3 regions of the Pseudomonas sp. NPDC089530 genome follow, and region 3 is predicted to be linked to each of the others. Evidence: predicted binding sites of a transcription regulator. Region 3 holds the regulator's gene; each other region holds the start of a gene.
The links. Region 3 encodes sigma-54, which starts transcription at its own class of promoters, with help from an activator protein. Its sites were predicted from a motif close to ANTGGCATNNANNTTGCTNT; they were not measured.

Region 1 (7,395 bases), on a different contig from region 3:
TTCTTGGTGATGCTGACTGCGGTCTCTTTCTGCGACGCAGTCAGAGCAACGGTGGAAGAAAGAGAAACCACACCCTTGTTGGTTTCGACCTTGATGTCGGTACCCGGAATACCTTTTTCGGTAACGAGATCCGCTTTGACTTTGGTGGTGATCCAGGTGTCGGAAGTGGCCTCCTTGGCCTTGGTCACTTCACCCGCCGCGAGCACCATTGGCGCCTGAGTAGTTTGAGCGGCCTGGACAAATGCGACGTTAGCCATGGTCAGGGTCAGAGCGGTAGCAGTTGCAGCAGCGATAGCGAGCTTCTTCATACGAGTAACTCCTGTTCTTCTGGAAAGCCTGCTCCAGATCCCGGCAGCAGGGGTATTAGGTAGATTGCAGGCGTTATGCCAAGTTCAGAAAATCAATAAATCCCTTTAATATCAATCAGTTAGAAAAAACCCAGAATTCCACGACCATGCAAAATGCATGACTGCCGAATAATCCGCATGCAAGTTGCCTGTGCACGATCAGCTAACCACCTGAATTCTCGACACTTTCCCCAAAGTCTGACGCCTGGCCGGTATTCAACTGCCGCTGGCGCTGCAACCTTTGGGGGAGTAATCCGCAGGGACAGTGGTGGTGCATACCCAGCCATCGGCGTTGGTGCGGGTCAGGGTGAGGGTCTTGTTCAGCACCGGCGCCGGCGCATTGAGGATAGTGCAGCCAATCGCTCCGGAGCCGGTCGAGGCGGAGCCCGCAGCGGTCATGGTGCAATTCGAGGTCGCCGCCTTGCCCCCCACCAGCTCCAGGGTCGGATCGCCGCCCTGGTTCAGCACGTCCTCGAAGTTGACCTTCAGCGCCGACGTCTCGGCCAAGGCCGCGGTGACCTTGGCCCGCGCCTGATACTTGGAATACAGCGGCATGGCAAAGGTGGCCAGGATGCCGATGATCGCCACGACGACCAGCAATTCGATCAAGGTGAAACCTTTCTGATACTTCATCTCTCTGCTCCAGGCAGTGGATATCTGAGGGTCCGGACACTCGCCCACACAGCCATAGCACGGCCTGTGCCAGCGCCCGCGCCCCAGTGTTTACGGGGGTCGGCGACGCCGGGCCCAGGGCGGTGAGCGCCAGAAGTCGCACTATCTGACACTTTTTGTCAGCCAAGTGCCCGCGGCAGGCCACCATGGCCAACTACGCTGTCCATCAACCCGCGCGGACCCCGTCCAAGGAACGTATCGGGCCATTCAAACTCTATGGACCGGCCGCCGCGCACGTGCAGCGACCCATTCGATAGCGCACGGGGCACTGCCGGCCCCGAGGACATCCACCATCACCCGGGGCTCAACAGCATGGCGGTCAAAGCAGCAAAGATGAGTGTCTACCTGTGGGAAGGCACCGACCGGCAAGGCAGCAAACTGCGCGGCGAATTGAGCGGCCATACCCCCTCGCTGGTCCGGGCACAGCTGCGCAAGCAAGGCATCAGCCCGGCCCGGGTCAGGAAAAAGCCCCCTGCGCTGTTCCAGCGAGCGCCCGCCATCAAGGCCCGGGACATCAGCCTGTTCACCCGGCAGCTGGCGACCCTGATCAAGGCGGGTGTACCGCTGCTGCAAGCGTTCGACATCATTGCCGAGGGCTTCGATAACCCGAACATGGGCAAGCTGATGGCCGAGCTGAAACAGGACATCGCCGCTGGCAGCAGTCTCACCAGCGCCTTGCGCAAGAGGCCGCGGCATTTCGACGAGCTGTATTGCAACCTGGTGGAGGCCGGGGAACAGGCCGGCGCCCTGGAAACCCTGCTGGAGCGGGTGGCGACCTACCAGGAAAAAAGCGCCAACCTCAAGACCCGCATCCGCAAGGCCATGACCTACCCGCTGGCGGTGATCTGCGTGGCCCTGGTGGTCACCGGCATCCTGCTGGTCAAGGTGGTGCCGCAATTCCAGTCGATGTTCGCAGGCTTCGGCGCGCAGCTGCCGGTGTTTACCCAACTGGTGATCGCCCTCTCGGCATTCGTGCAGCAGTGGGGGTGGCTGCTGGCGGGCGGCCTGCTGGCCGGAGTGTTCGGCGTGCGCCAGGCCCACAGGCGCTCGCCGCGCTTTCGCCAGTGGCTGGACGTGGGCCTGCTGAAACTGCCGCTGGTGGCGCCGCTGCTGTACAAGTCCGCGGTGGCCCGCTACGCCCGCACCCTGTCCACCACCTTCGCCGCCGGAGTCCCGCTGGTGGAAGCCCTGGGCTCGGTGGCCGGGGCCACCGGCAACCAGGTGTTCAAACAGGCGGTGCAGCGGATCCGGCAGGATGTGGCGACCGGCATGCAGCTGCATTTCTCCATGCGTGCCTGCGGCATCTTCCCCGGTATGGCCATCCAGATGACCGCCATCGGCGAAGAGTCCGGGGCCCTGGACGCCATGCTGGAAAAGGTCGCGATCCACTACGAGGAAGAGGTCGATACCCTGGTCGATACGCTCAGCAGTCTCATGGAGCCCGTGATCATGGTAGTTTTGGGCACCCTGGTCGGCGGCCTGGTGGTCGCCATGTACTTACCCATCTTCCAACTCGGCACAGCGATCTGAACATGTCATTGAGTGAAGTCCTGGCCAGTTCCCCACTGGTCTTCGTGTTATCGACGCTGGTCCTGGGCCTGATTGTCGGCAGCTTCCTCAACGTGCTGATCTGGCGCCTGCCGAAGATGCTCGAACAGGACTGGAGCATCCAGGCCCGCGACATCCTGGGGCTGCCCGCCGAACCCGCCGGGCCGACCTACAACCTGCTGCTCCCCCACTCCCAGTGCCCGCACTGCGGGCACTCGATCCGCCCCTGGGAAAACATCCCGCTGCTCAGCTACCTGCTGCTACGCGGGCGCTGTTCCGCCTGCAAGACCGCGATCGGCCGGCGCTACCCGCTGGTGGAGCTGGCCTGTGGCCTGGTCTCGGCCCTGGTGGCCTGGCATTTCGGCTTTGGCTGGCAGGCCGGGCTGGTGCTGTTCCTGAGCTGGGGCCTGTTGGCGATGAGCCTGATCGATGCCGATCACCAGCTGTTGCCGGACGTGCTGGTGCTGCCCCTGTTGTGGCTGGGCCTGATCGTCAATGCCTTCGAGCTGTTCGTCAGCCTGCACGATGCGCTGTGGGGCGCGGTGGCCGGCTACCTGTGCCTGTGGTCGGTGTACTGGCTGTTCAAGCTGCTGACCGGCAAGGAAGGCATCGGTCACGGCGATTTCAAGCTGCTGGCGATGCTCGGCGCCTGGGGCGGCTGGCAGATTCTGCCGCTGACCCTGGTGCTGGCCTCACTGACAGGCGCCCTGATGGGGGTCGTCATGCTGCGCCGGCAGCGGGCGCAGATGTCCACGCCTATCCCTTTCGGTCCCTTTCTGGCCATCGCCGGCTGGATTGCCTTGCTCTGGGGTGGTCAAATAACCGACCACTATTTGCAGTTTGTCGGTTTCAGATGACCAAACCTGTTCTCAAACCATGGATTCTCGGCCTTACCGGCGGTATCGGCAGTGGCAAAAGCGCCGCGGCCCAACGCTTCATCGATCTGGGCATTCATGTCGTGGATGCCGATCACGCGGCCCGCTGGGTGGTCGAACCCGGCCGCCCGGCCCTGGCGCGGATTGCCGAGCATTTCGGCGACAGCGTGTTGCAGGCCGACGGCCAACTGGATCGCGCCGCGCTGCGCCAGTTGATCTTCGAGGTACCGCAACAACGCCTCTGGCTGGAAGCCCTGCTGCATCCTTTGATTGCCGAGGAAATCACCGCCCATCTGGCGCGCGCCGAATCGCCCTACGCGATCCTGGTGTCACCGCTGCTGATCGAGTCCGGGCAGTACGCGATGACCCAGCGAATCCTGGTGATCGACGTGCCGCAGCCACTGCAGATCGAGCGGACCTTGCAGCGCGACGGCATCAGCGAACAGCAGGTCCAGGCGATTCTCAAGGCCCAGGCGACCCGCGAAGACCGCCTGGGCCATGCCAACGATGTGCTGGTCAACGACCGCGACCTCGCCTGGCTGCACAGCGAGGTCGAGCGCCTGCATCACTTTTACCTTACCTTGCGTGGAGGCCAGTCATGAGCCAACCCCTGACCGTGGAATGTCCAACCTGCGGTGCGCCCGTGGAATGGACCACGAGCAACGTCAACCGTCCCTTCTGCTCGGACCGCTGCAAACTGATCGACCTCGGCGCCTGGGCGGCCGAAGAGCACAAGATTCCGGTCGGCCCGGATGCTGAAGACGAGCTGTTCTCCGACGACCTGCCGCCTCGCGCCCACTGAGCCTTACGGCCGCATGAACGCGTAATCCTGCGTGTCGTCGAGGTTCTCCGCGAGAAACTGCAACTCGTCGGCCAGATCCTCGGCGCTGCGCACCCGCCGGCTTTCCTGCACCACCGCGCTGAGCAGGGCGCGCAGGCTCAAGCCCGGCTCGAAGCCCTCCTCCTGCGCGGCGTTCAGGCTGTCGCGAACTTCCTGCCGTGCCCATTCATACACACTCATGCCCATGCTCCCGAACGGTTTTGCGGAGCATGGAACCGCGCCTGCCGAGAGTGTTTGACCTGGATCAAGAACGCGGATCGTCGTCCTTCCAGGGCGCCGACAGGTAGCGGGTACGGTTGAAGGTTTCCAGCCACTCGGGGCAGAACACCACCAGGGCGCTGATCACCATGCCATTGATGAAGGCCTCGGGAAAGATGATCAGCCACAGGTAGCCGATGAAATCTTCCAGCCATTCCGGCATGGCAAAACGTTCGTCGAACCACAGCAGGCCCAGGCCGACCAGCAGGCACAACAAGGCCGACAGGGCGGCGGCAAAAAAGCCGGAACAGAAGATATACACAAAAGGGTTACGCGGCTGCGCACGCTCCACCAGGATCGCGCAGCCTTCGGTGACCAGCACCGGCAGCAGGATCAGCAAGGCCCCGTTGATCCCGAGCGCCGCCAGATCCTGGCGCCCCAGCGCCACCAGCCCCAGCTGGGCGATCAGCCCGCCGACGATCGCCAGCGGCCAATCCAGCAATAGAGTCACCGCCGTCATGCCGATGAAGTGATAGGACACGCCGGTATCGAAATCCCGGCGCACCAGCCACAGCATGAACAGCGCGAACACCGTGCCGAACAGCAGATGCTGGCGCCGGCTGTCGCTGAACAGCTCGACCCAGGGCGCTCGCCAGGCCGCCCAGAGCACCACGGGCACATAGATCAGCCAGCCGGCGCCAAGGGTGACCGGCGACAGCAGCGCCGCGCTGATCATGGCTGCGCCTGCTCCAGCGCGGCGCGCAGCTCAGCGGCGCTGCCGTATTCCCGCCGGGCGACCAACCGGCCCTCGTCGAGCTGCAGCCACAGGACTTTATCCACAGCCCCGGCGTAGCGCGGCGCCACCCGGCCGTCACGGTCGAGCATGACCCGATAGCCGTAGTCCCGCATCGCCGGCACCGCGAACATCCGGGCGATCAACGCCGGCATGCGCTGGATGTCCGCGACGAACACCGTATGCCGGGCCTCCAGATACCCCGCGGGACGATCCTGCAAGGCCGCGCTCACCAGTTTGGCGCCGTCCATGCTGCGCGCCACCAGCAGCGTCCGCGCCTGCCCATCGAGGCTATAGGCCCGGTCGAACTGATCGAGCAGGGTCCAGGGCGCCAGGCGCTCGCCCACTTCAAGCGCCTGCGCCAGCAACGGCAGGAACCCCAGCAACAGCATTGCCCAATACCTCACAGCGTCTCCCCTTCCTTCGGTTGATCGACAGCGCCCAGTCTACACCGCCAGGTCGGGACACCCGAGGTTGCACCCGCCAGGACCGCCGAGCGAGCCAACTTCATGACGCACCCCAGGTTCTCCGTTCGTCTTGAAGCACACAAACCGTCAAAATTCCGATGCATAATGCAACATCACTGAGCAACAGCAAGAATTAGTCAAATACTTGACCATAGAAACACTTAAATAGTATCTTTTCGCCACCATTAGGCGACAAAAAACAGACTCTTTTTTAGTAACCCTCATTTTTCAACCCTGCCTCTGAAGCGGATTCACCTTTGACAGGGCTGGGTTTTACCTGGCAGCGACGGGACTCGATGCTCAAGAAATCGATTGATAGTAGGTTTCTGACCCGAACAGGATTCATGGAACTCTTTATCGCCGGGGTCAAGCTGACGCATGCCCTCTCAGCAGCTTTGCCCGGCATCCTGCTGTTCCCGAGCGCCGAGTCGGCCAGCACGGACCTGTGGCCTACGGTGCTCGGCCTGCTGCTGTTCTTTGCCGTGATCACCGTCATCCTGTTCCAGGCTCAAGGGGTGTACTCCGAAGAATTCTTCAGCAATCGCCTGCGCTTTCGCACGATGCTGGTGGCCTGGACCTCGGCCTTCTGCATCTTGCTGGTCATGTATCAGGGGCTGCACCTGTTGCCGGTCTTCAGCCTGCCCGACCTGTTCCTCTGGTTCTTCGCCAGCCTCGTGCTGTTCGGCATCGAGCGCCTGTTGCTGCTGCGCCTGTTCCATTCGTGGATGGCCCACGGCAAATACCTGCAACGCACGGTGATCCTCGGCTTCAGCGAAAGCGCGCTGTTCCTCGCCGAACACATGCAGCGCCACGGCGATATCCGCTCCGGGCTGATCGGTTTCATTGACGACCGCAGCGACCGCGTGCCCGCGGAATTCTGCGACCTGCCCTTCCTCGGCAATACCCGGAACCTGGAAACGTTGATCCGCGACGAACAGGTCAACCAGGTGCTGATCGCCCTGCCCTGGGCCGCGCACGCGCGCATCGAAGAGTTCGTGCGGCGGCTGCGCCAGCTGTCGGTGAATGTCGCCCTGGTCCCCGATCTCACCACCCTGCGCTTCGGCCACAACCGCATGACCGACGTCGGCGGCATCCTGATGTTCAACACCTCGGAACTGCCGCTGCGCGGCTGGTCGCCGTTGATCAAGCGCTGCGAAGACATCGTGCTCGCCCTGCTGGGCCTGGTCCTGCTGTCCCCCGTGCTACTGGCCACCGCGGTGGCGGTGAAGCTCGACTCCCGGGGCCCGGTACTGTTCCGGCAGAAGCGCTACGGCTACAACGACCGGCTGATCCGCGTGTTCAAGTTCCGCTCGATGTTCGTCGAGCAGGCGGACCTCAACGCCGAGCAGCAGACCACCCGGGAAGACCCGCGGATCACCCGGGTCGGGCGCTTCATTCGCAAAACCAGCATCGATGAGCTGCCCCAGCTGTTCAATGTGCTGCTGGGCAACATGTCGATTGTCGGGCCGCGCCCCCACGCTACCGCCACCAAGGCGGCGGGGGTGCCCTTCGAACAGGCGGTGCGCGAATACAGCTCGCGCCATCGGGTCAAGCCCGGCATCACCGGCTGGGCGCAGATCAATGGCTACCGCGGCGAAACCGACACCCTGCAAAAAATCCAGAAACGCGTGGAATACGACCTCGACTACATCTC
Region 2 (7,395 bases), on a different contig from region 3:
CCTTGCCGGTGGGCAGTGCGCTGCTGGTCAATCACTTCTGGGAAATCGCCGGCAAGCTGGGGTGGGTGCTGGGCGCCGCGCTGCTGCTGGTGTTGCCGGCGATCACTGCGTTGCTGGTGGTGAACATCGCCTTTGGTGTGATGACCCGCGCGGCGCCGCAATTGAACATCTTCTCCATCGGTTTTCCGATGACCCTGGTGCTGGGCCTGGTGATTTTCTGGGTCAGCCTGGGGGACATTCTCAACCAGTACCAGCCGCTGGCCGTCGAGGCCCTGCAGCTGCTACGCGATCTGGCACAGGCTCGATAAAGCATGGCTGAGAGCGAGAGCGGTCAGGACAAGACAGAAGACCCCACGGAGAAACGCAAGAAGGACTCCCGGGAAAAGGGGGAGATTGCCCGCTCCAAGGAGCTCAACACCCTGGCGATCACCATGATCGGCGCCGCCGGCCTGCTGATCTACGGTGCGGGGGTGGCGCAGGACCTGCTGGAAATCATGCGCCTGAACTTCTCCCTGCCGCGGGAAATGCTGCTCAGCCCTGGCGCCATGGGCTTGTACCTGCTGCATTCGGGCAAGATCGCGATCCTTGCCGCGATGCCGATCCTGATTCCCCTGGTGCTGGCGGCGCTGATCGGTCCCATTTCCCTGGGTGGCTGGCTGTTCTCCACCAAGAGCATGGCGCCCAAGTTCAGTCGCATGAACCCCCTCAGCGGGATGAAGCGTATGGCTTCCCCGACCTCGCTGATCGAGCTGGTCAAGGCCTTCGCCAAGTTCGTGGTGGTGCTCTTCGTCGCGCTGTCGGTGCTGTCTTCGGATATCGACGACTTTCTGCAGATCGCCCATGAGCCCTTGGAGCGGGCCATCGCCCACAGTGTCCGGCTGGTGGCCTGGAGTACCTTGTGGATGGCCTGCGGGCTGATCCTGATCGCGGCGGTGGACGTGCCGGTACAGCTGTACCAGAGCTACAAGAAACTGTTGATGACCAAGCAGGAAGTGCGGGACGAGCACAAGGACCAGGAGGGGCGGCCCGAGGTCAAACAGCGTATTCGCCAGACCCAGCGCGAGATGTCGCAGCGACGGATGATGGCGGCGATCCCCGAGGCGGATGTGGTCATCACCAACCCGACCCACTATGCGGTGGCGCTCAAGTACGACGCCGAGAAGGGCGGGGCACCGGTATTGCTGGCCAAGGGCACTGATTTCCTGGCGCTGAAGATTCGCGAGATCGCGGTGGCCAACGAGGTGCTGTTGCTGGAGTCGCCGGCGCTGGCGCGTTCGATCTACCACTCCACCGAGCTGGAGCAGGAAATTCCTGGCGGGCTCTATCTGGCGGTGGCCCAGGTGCTGGCCTACGTCTATCAGATTCGCCAGCACCAGGCCGGCAAGGGCAAGCGCCCCGAGCCCCTCAAGGATCTGCCGATTCCGCCGGATCTGCGCCGCGATTCCTGAGTTTCTCGAGTTGTGCAGGGTCGATGATCCTGCACGGCTCGAGCTGGCTCGCGATGGCGCTGAACGTGACTTTTGCAGTGGTTGATGGCGCAACGCCATAAATCAGTTCGAGCATCGGGCCAAAGTTGGAAAGCTTCTTGCAATACCCGCCCTGCGCCGCTTCCAGGCGTCAAAAGTTTGCTTTAGGGAACGGGGAATACCGGTGGATCGCTCTCAGTTAATCAGCACGGCTCGCACTAACCTGACTGAACTCAGTCGGGGGAACCTGGGTGTGCCGCTGTTGCTGCTGGTCATGCTGGCCATGATGATGCTGCCGGTGCCGCCGTTCCTGCTGGACGTGTTCTTCACCTTCAACATCGCGCTGTCGATCGTCGTGCTGCTGGTTTGCGTGTACGCCTTGCGGCCTCTGGATTTTGCGGTATTCCCCACCATCCTGCTGGTGGCGACCCTGTTGCGCCTGGCGCTGAACGTGGCGTCCACGCGGGTGGTGATGCTCCACGGCCAGGACGGCCACGCCGCCGCGGGCAAGGTGATCCAGGCCTTCGGCGAAGTGGTGATCGGCGGTAACTATGTGGTCGGTATCGTGGTGTTCGCGATCCTGATGATCATCAACTTCGTGGTGGTGACCAAGGGTGCCGGGCGTATCTCCGAGGTGAGCGCGCGCTTCACCCTCGATGCGATGCCGGGCAAGCAGATGGCCATCGACGCCGACCTCAACGCCGGCCTGATCGATCAGGCCCAGGCCAAGGCGCGGCGCCAGGAAGTGGCCCAGGAGGCCGAGTTCTACGGCTCCATGGACGGTGCCAGCAAGTTCGTCCGCGGCGACGCCATTGCCGGCCTGCTGATCCTGTTCATCAACCTGATCGGCGGTATGGCGGTCGGTATCTTCCAGCACAACATGTCCTTCGGCGATGCCGGCCGGGTGTACGCGCTGCTGACCATCGGTGACGGTTTGGTGGCGCAATTGCCGTCGCTGCTGCTGTCTACCGCGGCCGCGATCATGGTGACCCGTGCCTCCGGTTCCGAGGACATGGGCAAGCAGATCAACCGGCAGATGTTCGCCTCGCCCCGGGCCCTGGCCGTCGCTGCCGGCCTGATGGCGGTGATGGGCCTGGTGCCGGGCATGCCGCACTTTTCCTTCCTGAGCATGGCGGCCCTGGCGGCCGGCGCGGCGTACCTGTTCTGGAAGCGTCAGAACGTGGTCAAGGCCCGCGCCCTGGAAGAGGTCCAGCGCCAGCAGGACCTGCTGCCTTCGCCGGCCCGGGCCCTGGAAACCAAGGAGCTGGGTTGGGACGACGTGACCCAGATCGACATGATCGGCCTGGAAGTCGGCTACCGCCTGATTCCCCTGGTGGACCGCAACCAGGGCGGGCAATTGCTGGCACGGATCAAGGGCGTGCGCAAGAAGCTGTCCCAGGACCTGGGCTTCCTCATGCCGACCGTGCACATTCGCGACAACCTCGACCTGGCGCCGAGCGCCTACCGGCTGACCCTGATGGGGGTGATCCTGGCCGAGGCCGAGATCTACCCGGATCGCGAACTGGCGATCAACCCGGGGCAGGTCTACGGCTCGCTCAATGGCATCACCGCCAAAGATCCGGCCTTCGGCCTGGAGGCGGTCTGGATCGAGATCAGCCAGCGCGCCCAGGCGCAGTCGCTGGGTTACACCGTGGTCGACGCCAGTACTGTGGTCGCCACCCACCTCAACCAGATTCTGTACAAGCACTCCAGCGAGCTGATCGGCCACGAAGAAGTCCAGCAGCTCCTGCAATTGCTGGCCAAGGGCTCGCCAAAGCTGGCGGAAGAGCTGGTGCCGGGCGTTCTCTCCCTGTCCCAGTTGCTCAAGGTGCTGCAGGCGCTGCTGGCCGAACAGGTGCCGGTGCGGGATATCCGCAGCATCGCCGAAGCCATCGCGAACAATGCCGCCAAGAGTCAAGATACTGCCGCTCTGGTGGCGACCGTGCGCGTCGGATTGTCGCGCGCCATCGTGCAAAGCATTGTAGGGACTGAGTCTGAGCTGCCTGTGATCACCTTGGAACCAAGGTTGGAACAAATCTTGCTCAATAGTCTGCAGAAGGCAGGACAAGGCTCGGAAGAGGGCGTTCTGCTGGAGCCAAGCATGGCTGAGAAGCTGCAGCGTTCGTTGATCGAAGCCGCGCAGCGCCAGGAAATGCAAGGTCAACCGGTGATTCTGCTGGTAGCCGGTCCGGTTCGCGCGATGCTCTCGCGCTTCGGGCGCCTGGCGGTCCCGGGCTTGCACGTGTTGGCCTATCAGGAAATTCCCGACAACAAGCAAGTGACCATCGTTGCGACAGTAGGGCCCAACGGCTGAGGTAGTGGGTTATGCAAGTTAAGCGTTTTTTCGCCGCCGATATGCGTCAGGCCATGAAGCTGGTTCGTGATGAGCTGGGCGCCGACGCCGCCATCATTGGCAACCGCCGCATCGCCGGCGGTGTCGAACTGACGGCTGCCCTGGATTACAAGCTGTCGGCCCTGGCGCCCCGGGTGCCGAACATGGAGCTCGAGGACGAGCTGCGCAAGACTCAATCGCGCATCGTCACCGCCCAGGCCGAGCTGAGCCTGCGTGGCGATGGCGACACCAATGCCAACACCAATCGCCAGCTGTTCGCCGGCCTGCCGCTGACCGCCGCCGAGCCGCTGATCGAACCCACCTTCAGTGAGCCGCAGCGTCCGGCCCCGGTCGTCGCCGCGCCGGCCGCCGTCGATCCGCGGGCATTCGACTCGATGCGTTTCGAACTCAATGGCCTGCGCGAGCTGCTGGAAGTCCAGCTCGGTTCCCTGGCCTGGAGCCAGTTGCAAGGCAGCCGGCCCGAGCAGGCCAACCTCTGGCGGCGCCTGCAGCGTATCGGCCTGTCCGGTCCGCTGGCCCGCGACCTGCTGGCGCTGATCACGGACATCGACGAGCCTCGCCAGGCCTGGCGCATGCTGCTGGCCCACCTGGCGCGGATGATCGTGATCCCGGAAGCCGAGCCGCTGGAAGAGGGCGGTGTGATCGCCATGGTCGGCCCCGCCGGCATGGGCAAGACCACCACCCTGGCCAAGCTGGCGGCCCGCTACGTTCTCAAGTACGGCGCACAGAACATCGCGCTGGTGAGCATGGACAGCTACCGCATCGGCGCCCAGGAGCAGCTCAAGACCCTGGGCCGCATCCTCAATGTCTCGGTGACCCATGTCGACCCGGGCCAGTCCCTGGCCCAGGCCCTCGATCCGCTGCTGCGCAAGCGCGTGGTGCTGATCGATACTGCCGGTCTGCAAGCCAGCGACCCGGCCCTGCGCATGCAGCTGGAAAGCCTGGCCGGTCGCGGGATCCGCGCAAAAAATTATCTGGTCTTGGCAACCACCAGCCAGAAACAGGTTCTAACCGCCGCATACCACAGCTACAAGCGTTGCGGGCTGGCCGGCTGCATCCTGACTAAACTGGATGAAACCGCCAGCCTTGGTGAGGTGCTGAGCCTGGCGATCAGTCACGAACTCCCCGTTGCCTATCTGACCGATGGCCCACGGATTCCAGACGATCTGCACTTGCCGCGCCGGCACCAGCTGGTCAGTCGTGCGGTGAGCGTGCAGATGCAGGAAGAACCCAGCGAAGAAGCCATGGCCGACATGTTCGCTGACCTCTACCACAACCCGGCCAAACGGGTGGGCTGAGGGATTCATGAAAAGATTGCAATGTACCTACATCGATGGTCTGCCAGGCATTGTTCCGTTGGTGAACGCGCAGCCAGTTATGTGGCCCCGTCTAAGTAAGACAAGGTAAAGAAAGAACATGGGCAGCATGCATCCCGTACAGGTGATCGCGGTGACCGGCGGCAAAGGTGGCGTCGGCAAGACTAACGTGTCAGTGAACTTGTCCCTGGCCCTAGCGGAGCTCGGTCGGCGCGTCATGCTGCTGGACGCCGACCTGGGGCTGGCGAACGTCGACGTCCTGCTGGGTCTGACGCCCAAACGGACCCTTGCCGATGTCATCGAAGGCCGCTGCGAGCTGCGCGACGTGCTGCTGCAGGGGCCGGGCGGCATCCGTATCGTGCCGGCGGCGTCCGGCACCCAGAGCATGGTGCACCTGAGCCCGGCGCAGCATGCCGGTCTGATCCAGGCCTTCAGCGATATCGGCGACAACCTCGACGTACTGGTGATCGACACCGCTGCGGGTATCGGTGACTCGGTAGTCAGTTTTGTCCGCGCCGCCCAGGAAGTGCTGCTGGTGGTCTGCGACGAGCCGACCTCGATCACCGATGCCTACGCGCTGATCAAGCTGCTCAATCGCGATTACGGCATGAACCGCTTCCGCGTGCTCGCCAACATGGCGCAGAGCCCCCAGGAAGGTCGCAACCTGTTCGCCAAGTTGACCAAGGTCACTGATCGCTTCCTGGACGTGGCTCTACAATACGTCGGCGCCGTGCCTTACGACGAATGCGTGCGCAAGGCCGTGCAAAAGCAGCGTGCGGTCTATGAGGCGTTTCCCCGTTCGAAGTGCGCGCTGGCCTTCAAGGCCATTGCACAGAAAGTCGATACCTGGCCATTGCCGGCCAACCCACGTGGGCATCTGGAATTTTTCGTCGAGCGACTCGTGCATCAAACAGCGGGACCGGTGCTATGAGCGCCAGCGGCTTCAATCTTTACCGCAAGTCGGCACGTGACAGCCAGTACGAACTGATCGAGCGCTATGCGCCGCTGGTCAAGCGTATTGCCTATCACCTGCTGGCGCGCTTGCCGGCCAGCGTCCAGGTCGAGGACCTGATCCAGGCCGGGATGATCGGCCTGCTCGAAGTGTCGACCAAGTACGACGCGAGCAAGGGCGCGAGTTTCGAGACCTACGCGGGTATCCGTATCCGTGGGGCGATGCTCGACGAGGTGCGTAAAGGTGACTGGGCGCCGCGTTCGGTGCATCGCAATACCCGGATGGTGAGTGACGCGATCCGCGCAATTGAAGCTAAAACCGGTCGCGACGCTAAAGATCATGAAGTTGCGGCCGAACTTCAATTGAGTCTCGATGATTATTACGGGATTTTGAACGACACCTTGGGCAGTCGCCTGTTCAGCTTCGACGACCTGTTGCAGGACGGCGAGCATGAAGGGCTGCATGAGGATGGCGCGAGTGCTCATCTCGAGCCGTCGCGCGACCTGGAGGACGAACGTTTCCAGGCTGCGCTGGCGGATGCGATTGCCAATTTGCCGGAGCGTGAGCGACTGGTCTTGGCGCTGTACTACGACGAAGAGCTGAATCTCAAGGAAATCGGTGAGGTCCTGGGGGTCAGCGAATCGCGGGTCAGCCAGTTACACAGCCAGTGCGCGGCCCGTTTGCGGGGGCGTTTGGGGGAGTGGCGAGCGCGCTGACAGGCAGTGTGGGGACACTGCGGACGAGACTGGCACGAGGTTGTCGGTCTTGCGGCGTGTATTCCATGCAGTCGTTGAGTGCTCTGCCTGATTGATTGAATGGCGCGTCCAGGTGCTGGACGCGTTTAAGACTGCTTGGAGGTCGAATTGGACAAGAACATGAAAATCCTCATCGTTGATGACTTCTCAACGATGCGGCGGATCATCAAGAACCTGTTGCGTGACCTGGGGTTCACCAACACGGTCGAGGCCGACGATGGCACCACCGCCATTCCGGTTCTCAACAGTGGGAGCATCGACTTTCTGGTAACGGACTGGAACATGCCTGGCATGACCGGTATCGATCTGCTGCGCCACGTGCGCGCCGATGAAAAACTCAAGCACCTGCCGGTACTCATGGTGACCGCTGAAGCCAAGCGCGAACAGATCATCGAAGCGGCCCAGGCCGGAGTAAACGGCTACGTGGTCAAGCCCTTCACGGCCCAGGCGTTGAAAGAGAAGATCGAGAAGATCTTCGAACGCATTGGTTGATGCGTGGAACCATTCCGCCACGGGGGGAGCTATGGAGCACAACGAATCTTCATTGGGCGAT
Region 3 (7,395 bases):
TGCGAAACCGCCTACATCGTCAACGACGGCCAACTGATCGCCGAAGGCGACGCCGAGACCATCCTCGCCAACGAGCTGGTCAAGGAAGTGTACCTGGGGCATGAGTTCCGTCTGTAAGCCTTGAGGTGTTTGGCTGGTCGCCAGAGCGCCTGCCGCGATAAAACCCCACCGTTTTTATTGTTACAGCGCTCTAGGCAAACACTTCAGTTTCAGGCATATAATTTGCTTATGTTTGGCGCTCACGCGCCCTGTAGTGGATGGCGCATGTGCGCCGGCGAATAAGGTGTTAAGCCCCTGCCATGAAACCATCGCTAGTCCTCAGAATGGGCCAGCAGCTGACGATGACCCCGCAGCTGCAACAGGCCATCCGCCTGCTCCAATTGTCGACCCTGGACCTGCAACAGGAGATCCAGGAGGCCCTGGAGTCCAACCCGATGCTCGAACGCCAGGAAGAAGGCGACGACTTCGATAACACCGATCCACTGGCCGACAACCCCGAGCAGAAGCCCAATACCGATCTCCAGGAAACCTCCTATCAGGAAACCGCCCCAACGGTGGACAACCTCGAGGACGGCGAATGGAACGAGCGCATTCCCAACGACCTGCCGGTCGACACCGCCTGGGAAGATGTCTACCAGACCAGCGCCAGCAGCCTGCCCAGCAACGATGACGACGAGTGGGACTTCACCACCCGCACCTCGGCCGGCGAAAGCCTGCAGAGCCATCTGCTCTGGCAGTTGAACCTGGCGCCCATGTCCGACACCGATCGCCTGATCGCCGTGACCCTGATCGACTGCATCAACAATCAAGGCTACCTGGACGAGACCCTCGAGGAAATCCACGAGGCCTTCGACCCGGAGCTGGACATCGAACTCGACGAAATCGAGGCCGTCCTGCACCGCATCCAGCAATTCGAGCCAGCCGGCATCGGTGCCCGCAACCTGGGCGAATGCCTGCTGCTGCAACTGCGACAGCTACCCGCCAAGACGCCTTGGCTGACCGAGGCCAAGCGCCTGGTCACCGACTTCATCGACCTGCTCGGCAGCCGTGACTACAGCCAGCTGATGCGGCGCATGAAGCTCAAGGAAGACGAACTGCGCCAGGTCATCGAACTGGTGCAGAGCCTCAACCCACGCCCGGGCTCGCAGATCGAATCCACCGAAGCCGAATACGTGGTCCCCGACGTCATCGTGCGCAAGGACAACGAACGCTGGCTGGTGGAACTGAACCAGGAATCCGTGCCACGCCTGCGCGTCAACCCGCAGTACGCCGGTTTCGTGCGGCGCGCCGACACCAGCGCCGACAACACCTTCATGCGCAACCAGCTGCAGGAAGCCCGCTGGTTCATCAAGAGCCTGCAGAGCCGCAACGAAACCCTGATGAAAGTCGCCACCCAGATCGTCGAGCATCAGCGCGGCTTTCTCGAGTACGGCGATGAAGCGATGAAACCCCTGGTGCTGCATGACATCGCCGAAGCCGTCGGCATGCACGAATCGACGATTTCCCGGGTGACCACGCAAAAATTCATGCATACCCCACGGGGCATTTATGAACTGAAATACTTTTTCTCCAGCCACGTCAGTACCTCCGAAGGCGGTGAATGCTCGTCCACGGCGATCCGCGCGATCATCAAGAAACTGGTCGCCGCGGAAAATCAGAAAAAGCCGTTGAGTGACAGCAAGATCGCTGGTTTACTGGAGGCACAAGGCATTCAGGTAGCCCGCCGTACCGTCGCCAAGTACCGCGAATCCCTTGGGATTGCGCCTTCCAGCGAACGGAAGCGGTTGATGTAACCGCCGGGCTCGCCACAGCGTTCCAGTGGCAGGTCAATCGACCTGCCGCTTTATGCACTGGCAACGAAGGAGAAGCTGTATGCAAGTCAACATCAGTGGACACCAACTGGAAGTGACCGAACCCCTGCGCGCTTACATCGGCGAAAAACTCGACCGACTGGAGCGGCACTTTGACAAGATTACGAATGTGCAGGTAACGCTGGCCGTCGAGAAGCTGAAGCAGAAAATCGAGGCCACGCTGCACATCCATGGTGGGGAAGTCGTCGCCAACGCAGAACATGACGATATGTATGCCGCCATCGACTTGCTCACGGACAAGCTTGACCGCCAACTGAAAAAGCATAAGGAAAAGCAACTCCACCTTCTCCAAGGCACGGGTCGCTAACACTCCCCTCCCATGATCCGACTTGAAAGCATCCTGACCCCCGGCCGTTCCCTGGTGAACGTGCCGGGCGGCAGTAAAAAACGCGCCCTCGAACAAATTGCCAACCTGATCAGCCGCGAAGTGCCTGAGCTGGAGATGCAAGATGTCTTCGAAAGCCTGATCGCCCGTGAAAAGCTGGGTTCCACCGGTTTTGGCAACGGCATCGCCATTCCACACTGTCGCCTCAAAGGCTGTGAGTCGCCCATCAGTGCCCTGATGCACCTGGACGCTCCCATCGATTTCGACGCCATCGACGGCGCTCCGGTCGACCTGCTATTCGTACTGCTGGTCCCGGAAGCCGCCACCGATGCTCACCTAGAACTGCTTCGGCAGATCGCCAGCATGCTGGACCGCAAAGAGGTGCGCGACAGACTGCGCAGCGCCACCAGCAACGAAGCCTTGTACAAGGTTGTCCTGGACGAACAGAACGGTCAGTAGCCATGCGTTTGATCATCGTCAGCGGCCGTTCCGGCTCAGGTAAAAGCACCGCCCTCGATGTACTTGAGGACAACGGCTATTACTGCATCGACAACCTGCCAGCCGGGCTGTTGCCGGAACTGGCCGAGCGAGCGCTGATCCACACCGAGCTGACCCAGCCGCTGGTCGCCGTTTCCATCGACGCCCGCAACCTGCCGAGCCACCTCTCGCGCTTCCCCGAACTGCTCGAGGAAGTGCGCAGCCGGCATATCCAGTGCGATGTGCTGTACCTGGACGCCGACGAAGAAACCCTGCTCAAGCGCTTTTCGGAAACCCGTCGCCGCCACCCCTTGAGCAGCAACAACCGCTCGCTGGCCGAGGCGATCGAAGACGAAAGCCATCTGCTGGGCCCGATCGCCGACCTCGCCGACCTCAAGGTCAACACCACCAACCTGAACCTGTATCAATTGCGCGATACCATCAAGTTGCGCTTGTTGAACCAGCCGGAACCGGGCACGGCCTTTCTGGTGGAGTCCTTCGGATTCAAGCGCGGCATGCCGGTCGATGCCGACCTGGTGTTCGATGTGCGCTGCCTGCCCAACCCGTACTGGAAGCCCGAGTTGCGTGCCCAGTCCGGACTCGATCAACCGGTCGCCGAATACCTGGCCGCCCAGCCGGATGTAGAGGAAATGTTCCAGGACATCTCCAGCTATCTGCTGAAATGGCTGCCTCGCTTCGCCGCCAGCAACCGCGCCTACGTCACTATTGCCATTGGCTGCACGGGCGGCCACCACCGTTCGGTCTACCTGACCGAACGCCTGGGCCAAGTCCTGCAGAAATCCCTGAAGAACGTCCAGGTCCGCCACCGCGACCTTAGCTGAAAGGATCTACCCCGCGATGCCTGCTCTGGAAATTGAAATCATCAACAAACTGGGCCTGCATGCCCGTGCCTCGGCTAAGTTCGTCGGCGTGGCCGGCCAGTTTCCCTGCCAGATCCGCGCCGGCAGGACGCCAGAGTCGATGGTCGACGGCAAGAGCATCATGGCGATGATGATGCTGGCCGCCGGCAAAGGTACCCGGATTCATCTGAAGACCGAAGGCGAGCAGGAACAGGAGGCGCTGGAAGCACTGGTGGCGCTGATCAACAACTTCTTCGACGAAGGCGAATAAGCCCGGCAGGGCAACCCTGCCGGACAGGCACTCAGGCGAGTGCCGTATCCATCACCATCATCAGGCAAAAACCGATACACAGCCCCAGGCTGGCCAGTTTTTCATGACCGTTGCGCCGTGATTCCGGAATCACCTCATGGGTGACCACCAGCAGCATGGCCCCCGCCGCCAACGCCAGCCCGAGCGGCAACAGCATCTCGGCCAGGCTCACCAGCCATGCGCAGAGCAGAGCGAACACCGGCTCCACCAGGCCCGAGGCGGCACCGATCAGAAACGCCTTGCCCCTGGACATGCCAGCCCCGGCCAGCACCAGGGCAATCACCAGGCCTTCCGGCACATCCTGCAAGGCGATCCCCATGGCCAGGCTGTCCGCCTCCGGCATACCACCACCCGCGGAAACGCCAACGGCCATGCCCTCGGGAATGTTGTGGGCAATGATGGCAAACACAAACAACCAGATTCGCGGCGGGATAACCGGATGCTCCAGGGTGCCCACCAAGGCCTCCGGATTACCCGCCGACACCTTGCGGTCCACCAGGAACAGGGCAAAAGCCCCGAGCATGATGCCGAAGCTGACCACCCCGCTCGACGCCCAAGCCGACAAGCCAAGGTTTTCCGCCGCGGCGATCCCGGGCACGATCAGCGAAAACGCCGTGGCCGCCAGCATCACCCCGGCGCCGAAGCCCAACAGGGTGTCGCTCAGCGCCACCGGCATCTTGCGAATGACCAGCACCGGCACCGCCCCCAGCGCGGTGCCCAGCGCACAGATCGCGCCACCCTGCAATGCCCGCGACAAGCGCGGCTCCAGGTCCAGCCAGGACAACCCCTGGGCCACTAGCAATGCAGTACCCGCCAACAGCAACAGCGAACCGAACGCGTAGCGAAACATCCGCCCGCTGCTGATCGTCAGTGTTTCAGTGCCCATAGTCAGCCTTAGATATTTTTATCGGAGGGGGCTCAAACCAGCGCAGCCTGGTAGCGCTGGGCGACCTCGGGCCAATGGATCACGTTGTAGAAGGCATTGATGTATTCCGGCCGCCGGTTCTGATAACGCAGGTAATAGGCGTGCTCCCAGACATCCAGGCCGAGAATCGGGGTATTGCCGTTCATCAGCGGGCTGTCCTGGTTACCGCTGCTCTCGACCACCAGGGTCTTCACCGGGGTCACGCTGAGCCAGGCCCAGCCGCTGCCGAAACGCGTGAGCGCCGCCTTGGTGAAGGCCTCCTTGAAGCGCTCGAAACCACCCAGTTGCGCATCGATCGCCCTGGCCAGCGCGCCATCCGGCTGGCCTCCGCCGGTCGGCGCCATCACCGCCCAGAACAGCGAGTGGTTGGCATGGCCGCCGCCCTGGTTGATCACCGCCGCTCGCAGTTTTTCCGGCAATTGCCCGACCCCGGCCACCAGCCGCTCTACCGGCCACTCGGCCCATTCGGTGCCTTCCACGGCGGCGTTGAGGTTGTTGATGTAGGTCTGGTGGTGCTTGGTGTAGTGAATCTCCATGGTCTGCGCATCGATGTGCGGTTCCAGGGCGTCGTAGGCGTAGGGCAATGCAGGCAAGGTAAAGGACATATCAATGGGCTCCGTAACGGGGGGCATCGAGGGGCGCGGCGACAGCGGTCGATTGCGCCACATTGCTCTGCAGCAGGCGCTGGGTACGGGGGTATTCGCCATGCTCAGCGATGAAGTTGAGCAACTCGACATAGGTCTTGCTGCTCTGGCGCAGCGCGGCTTCCCGCAGCGCCGGCGCCAGGCGGCTGTCCTGCAGGGTCTGCAACAGCCGCTGATGGATGGCGCAGAGGTATTCCGCGCTCTCCTCCGGCTGGTTCAGGCGCAGGTGCAGGTCCGCCAGGTTGTGGTGGGAGACGACACAGGCCGCCACCGCTTCGTCGGCATCGCTCCAGCGCTCGAACAACACCTGCGCCAAAGCCAGGGCCTGCAGGTAATACTCACGGGCGTCCACCAGGTCGCCCTGCAGGAAGAAACGGTTGGCCCTTTCGATCGTGCGTTTCCAGTGCTCCATGGTGAACCTCCAAGGCAATGTCGGGATTTACACGCCGCCCGCGGTGAGTTTTTCCGGGTCGAGCAGGATCTCCAGCTGGCTGCGCGACAGGTCGGTGTGCTCCAGGGCCACGTCGATCACCGGACGCCCCTGCTTGTAGGCGGTCTTGGCGATTTCCGCGGCCTTCTGGTAACCGATGATCGGGTTGAGCGCCGTGACCAGGATCGGGTTGCGCGACAGCGCCTCCTTGAGCTTGGGCTCGTTGACCTTGAAGCTGGCGATCGCCTTGTCCGCCAGCAGTCGGCTGGAGTTGGCCAGCAGCTCGATGCTGCTCAACAGGTTCTGGGCAATGATCGGCAACATCACGTTCAGCTCGAAGTTGCCCGACTGCCCCGCCACCGTGATTGTCATGTCGTTGCCGATCACCTGGGCCGCCACCATCGCCGTGGCCTCGGGAATCACCGGGTTGACCTTGCCCGGCATGATCGAAGACCCCGGTTGCAGCCCTTCCAGCTCGATCTCGCCGAGGCCGGCCAAGGGTCCGGAGTTCATCCAGCGCAGATCGTTGGCGATCTTCATCAGGGTGACCGCGATGGCCTTGAGCTGGCCGGAGACCGCCACCGCGGTGTCCTGGGAGCCGATCAGGGCGAACAGGTTCTTGCCCGGGGTGAACTGCACCTGGGTCAGGCTGCTCAGTTGCCGGCTGAAACCCGCGGCGAACTGCGGGTGGGCGTTGATCCCGGTGCCCACCGCGGTGCCGCCCTGGGCCAGGGATTGCAGGCTCGGCAACAGGTCCTGCAAGTGGCCGATATTGGCCTTGAGCTGCTGTGCCCAGCCATCCAGCACCTGGCTCATGCGTACCGGCATGGCGTCCATCAGATGGGTACGGCCGGTCTTGATGAACGGATGGACCTCGAGGGCCTTGCGCTCGATGACCTGTACCAGGTGCACCAGCGCCGGCAGCAATTGCTCATGCAGGCCCAGCGCGGCACTGACGTGAATGGTGGTAGGGATGATGTCGTTGCTGCTCTGCCCGCAGTTCACATGATCGTTGGGGTTGACCGGCTCACCCAGCAGGCGGCTGGCCAGGGTGGCGATGACCTCGTTGGCGTTCATGTTGGAACTGGTGCCGGAGCCGGTCTGGAAGATATCCACCGGGAAATGCTGCATGAAGTCGCCTTCCAGCAGGCCCTGGGCAGCATCGACTATGGCCTTGCCCTGGGCTTCGCTCAGTTGCTTGAGCTCGACGTTGGCCTTGGCCGCGGCCGCCTTGGCCAGGATCAGCGCGCGAATGAATTGCGCCGGCATGCGCTGGCGGCTGATGGGGAAGTTGTCCACCGCACGCTGGGTCTGTGCGCCATACAGCGCCTGCTCTGGAACATGCAGTTCGCCCATGCTGTCGCGTTCGATACGGGTATTACTCATCGGGAAATCCTTGCACCAGTTCGATAAGGGGAATGGAGGGCAACAACGAGCAGGTCGCCAGTTGCCAGGCATGGCTTTGCCAGCGCTTGAGCCGGCATTTACAGGAAGAGAGGCGTTCCAGGTCGCGCAACGGCCGCCAGGCCTGGTCCAGGCACTGGCTGCGCCAA

Region 1: the regulator sigma-54 is predicted to act here: its motif matches at 1,035-1,054, upstream of ACQKQA_RS20760 (pilin).
Region 2: the regulator sigma-54 is predicted to act here: its motif matches at 1,573-1,592, upstream of flhA (flagellar biosynthesis protein FlhA).

Annotation. Positions count from the first base shown of each region.
Region 1 covers NZ_JBNNVU010000061.1:1,210-8,604, forward strand. Annotated here, with positions in the region: gene ACQKQA_RS20755 (BON domain-containing protein) at 1-308, opposite strand, end outside; gene ACQKQA_RS20760 (pilin) at 564-980, opposite strand; gene ACQKQA_RS20765 (type II secretion system F family protein) at 1,332-2,549, shown strand; gene ACQKQA_RS20770 (prepilin peptidase) at 2,552-3,424, shown strand; gene coaE (dephospho-CoA kinase) at 3,421-4,044, shown strand; gene yacG (DNA gyrase inhibitor YacG) at 4,041-4,244, shown strand; gene ACQKQA_RS20785 (hypothetical protein) at 4,248-4,463, opposite strand; gene ACQKQA_RS20790 (energy-coupling factor ABC transporter permease) at 4,528-5,217, opposite strand; gene ACQKQA_RS20795 (FAD/FMN-containing dehydrogenase) at 5,214-5,681, opposite strand; gene ACQKQA_RS20800 (undecaprenyl-phosphate glucose phosphotransferase) at 6,038-7,395, shown strand, end outside.
Region 2 covers NZ_JBNNVU010000069.1:19,184-26,578, forward strand. Annotated here, with positions in the region: gene fliR (flagellar biosynthetic protein FliR) at 1-308, shown strand, start outside; gene flhB (flagellar biosynthesis protein FlhB) at 312-1,448, shown strand; gene flhA (flagellar biosynthesis protein FlhA) at 1,651-3,780, shown strand; gene flhF (flagellar biosynthesis protein FlhF) at 3,792-5,117, shown strand; gene fleN (flagellar synthesis regulator FleN) at 5,236-6,066, shown strand; gene fliA (RNA polymerase sigma factor FliA) at 6,063-6,803, shown strand; gene ACQKQA_RS22185 (chemotaxis response regulator CheY) at 6,963-7,334, shown strand; gene ACQKQA_RS22190 (protein phosphatase CheZ) at 7,366-7,395, shown strand, end outside.
Region 3 covers NZ_JBNNVU010000089.1:13,565-20,959, reverse strand. Annotated here, with positions in the region: gene lptB (LPS export ABC transporter ATP-binding protein) at 1-117, shown strand, start outside; gene ACQKQA_RS24725 (RNA polymerase factor sigma-54) at 300-1,793, shown strand; gene hpf (ribosome hibernation-promoting factor, HPF/YfiA family) at 1,873-2,178, shown strand; gene ptsN (PTS IIA-like nitrogen regulatory protein PtsN) at 2,191-2,655, shown strand; gene rapZ (RNase adapter RapZ) at 2,658-3,515, shown strand; gene ACQKQA_RS24705 (HPr family phosphocarrier protein) at 3,532-3,804, shown strand; gene ACQKQA_RS24700 (ZIP family metal transporter) at 3,836-4,729, opposite strand; gene ACQKQA_RS24695 (superoxide dismutase) at 4,762-5,373, opposite strand; gene ACQKQA_RS24690 (hypothetical protein) at 5,375-5,824, opposite strand; gene ACQKQA_RS24685 (class II fumarate hydratase) at 5,852-7,228, opposite strand; gene ACQKQA_RS24680 (FagA protein) at 7,221-7,395, opposite strand, start outside.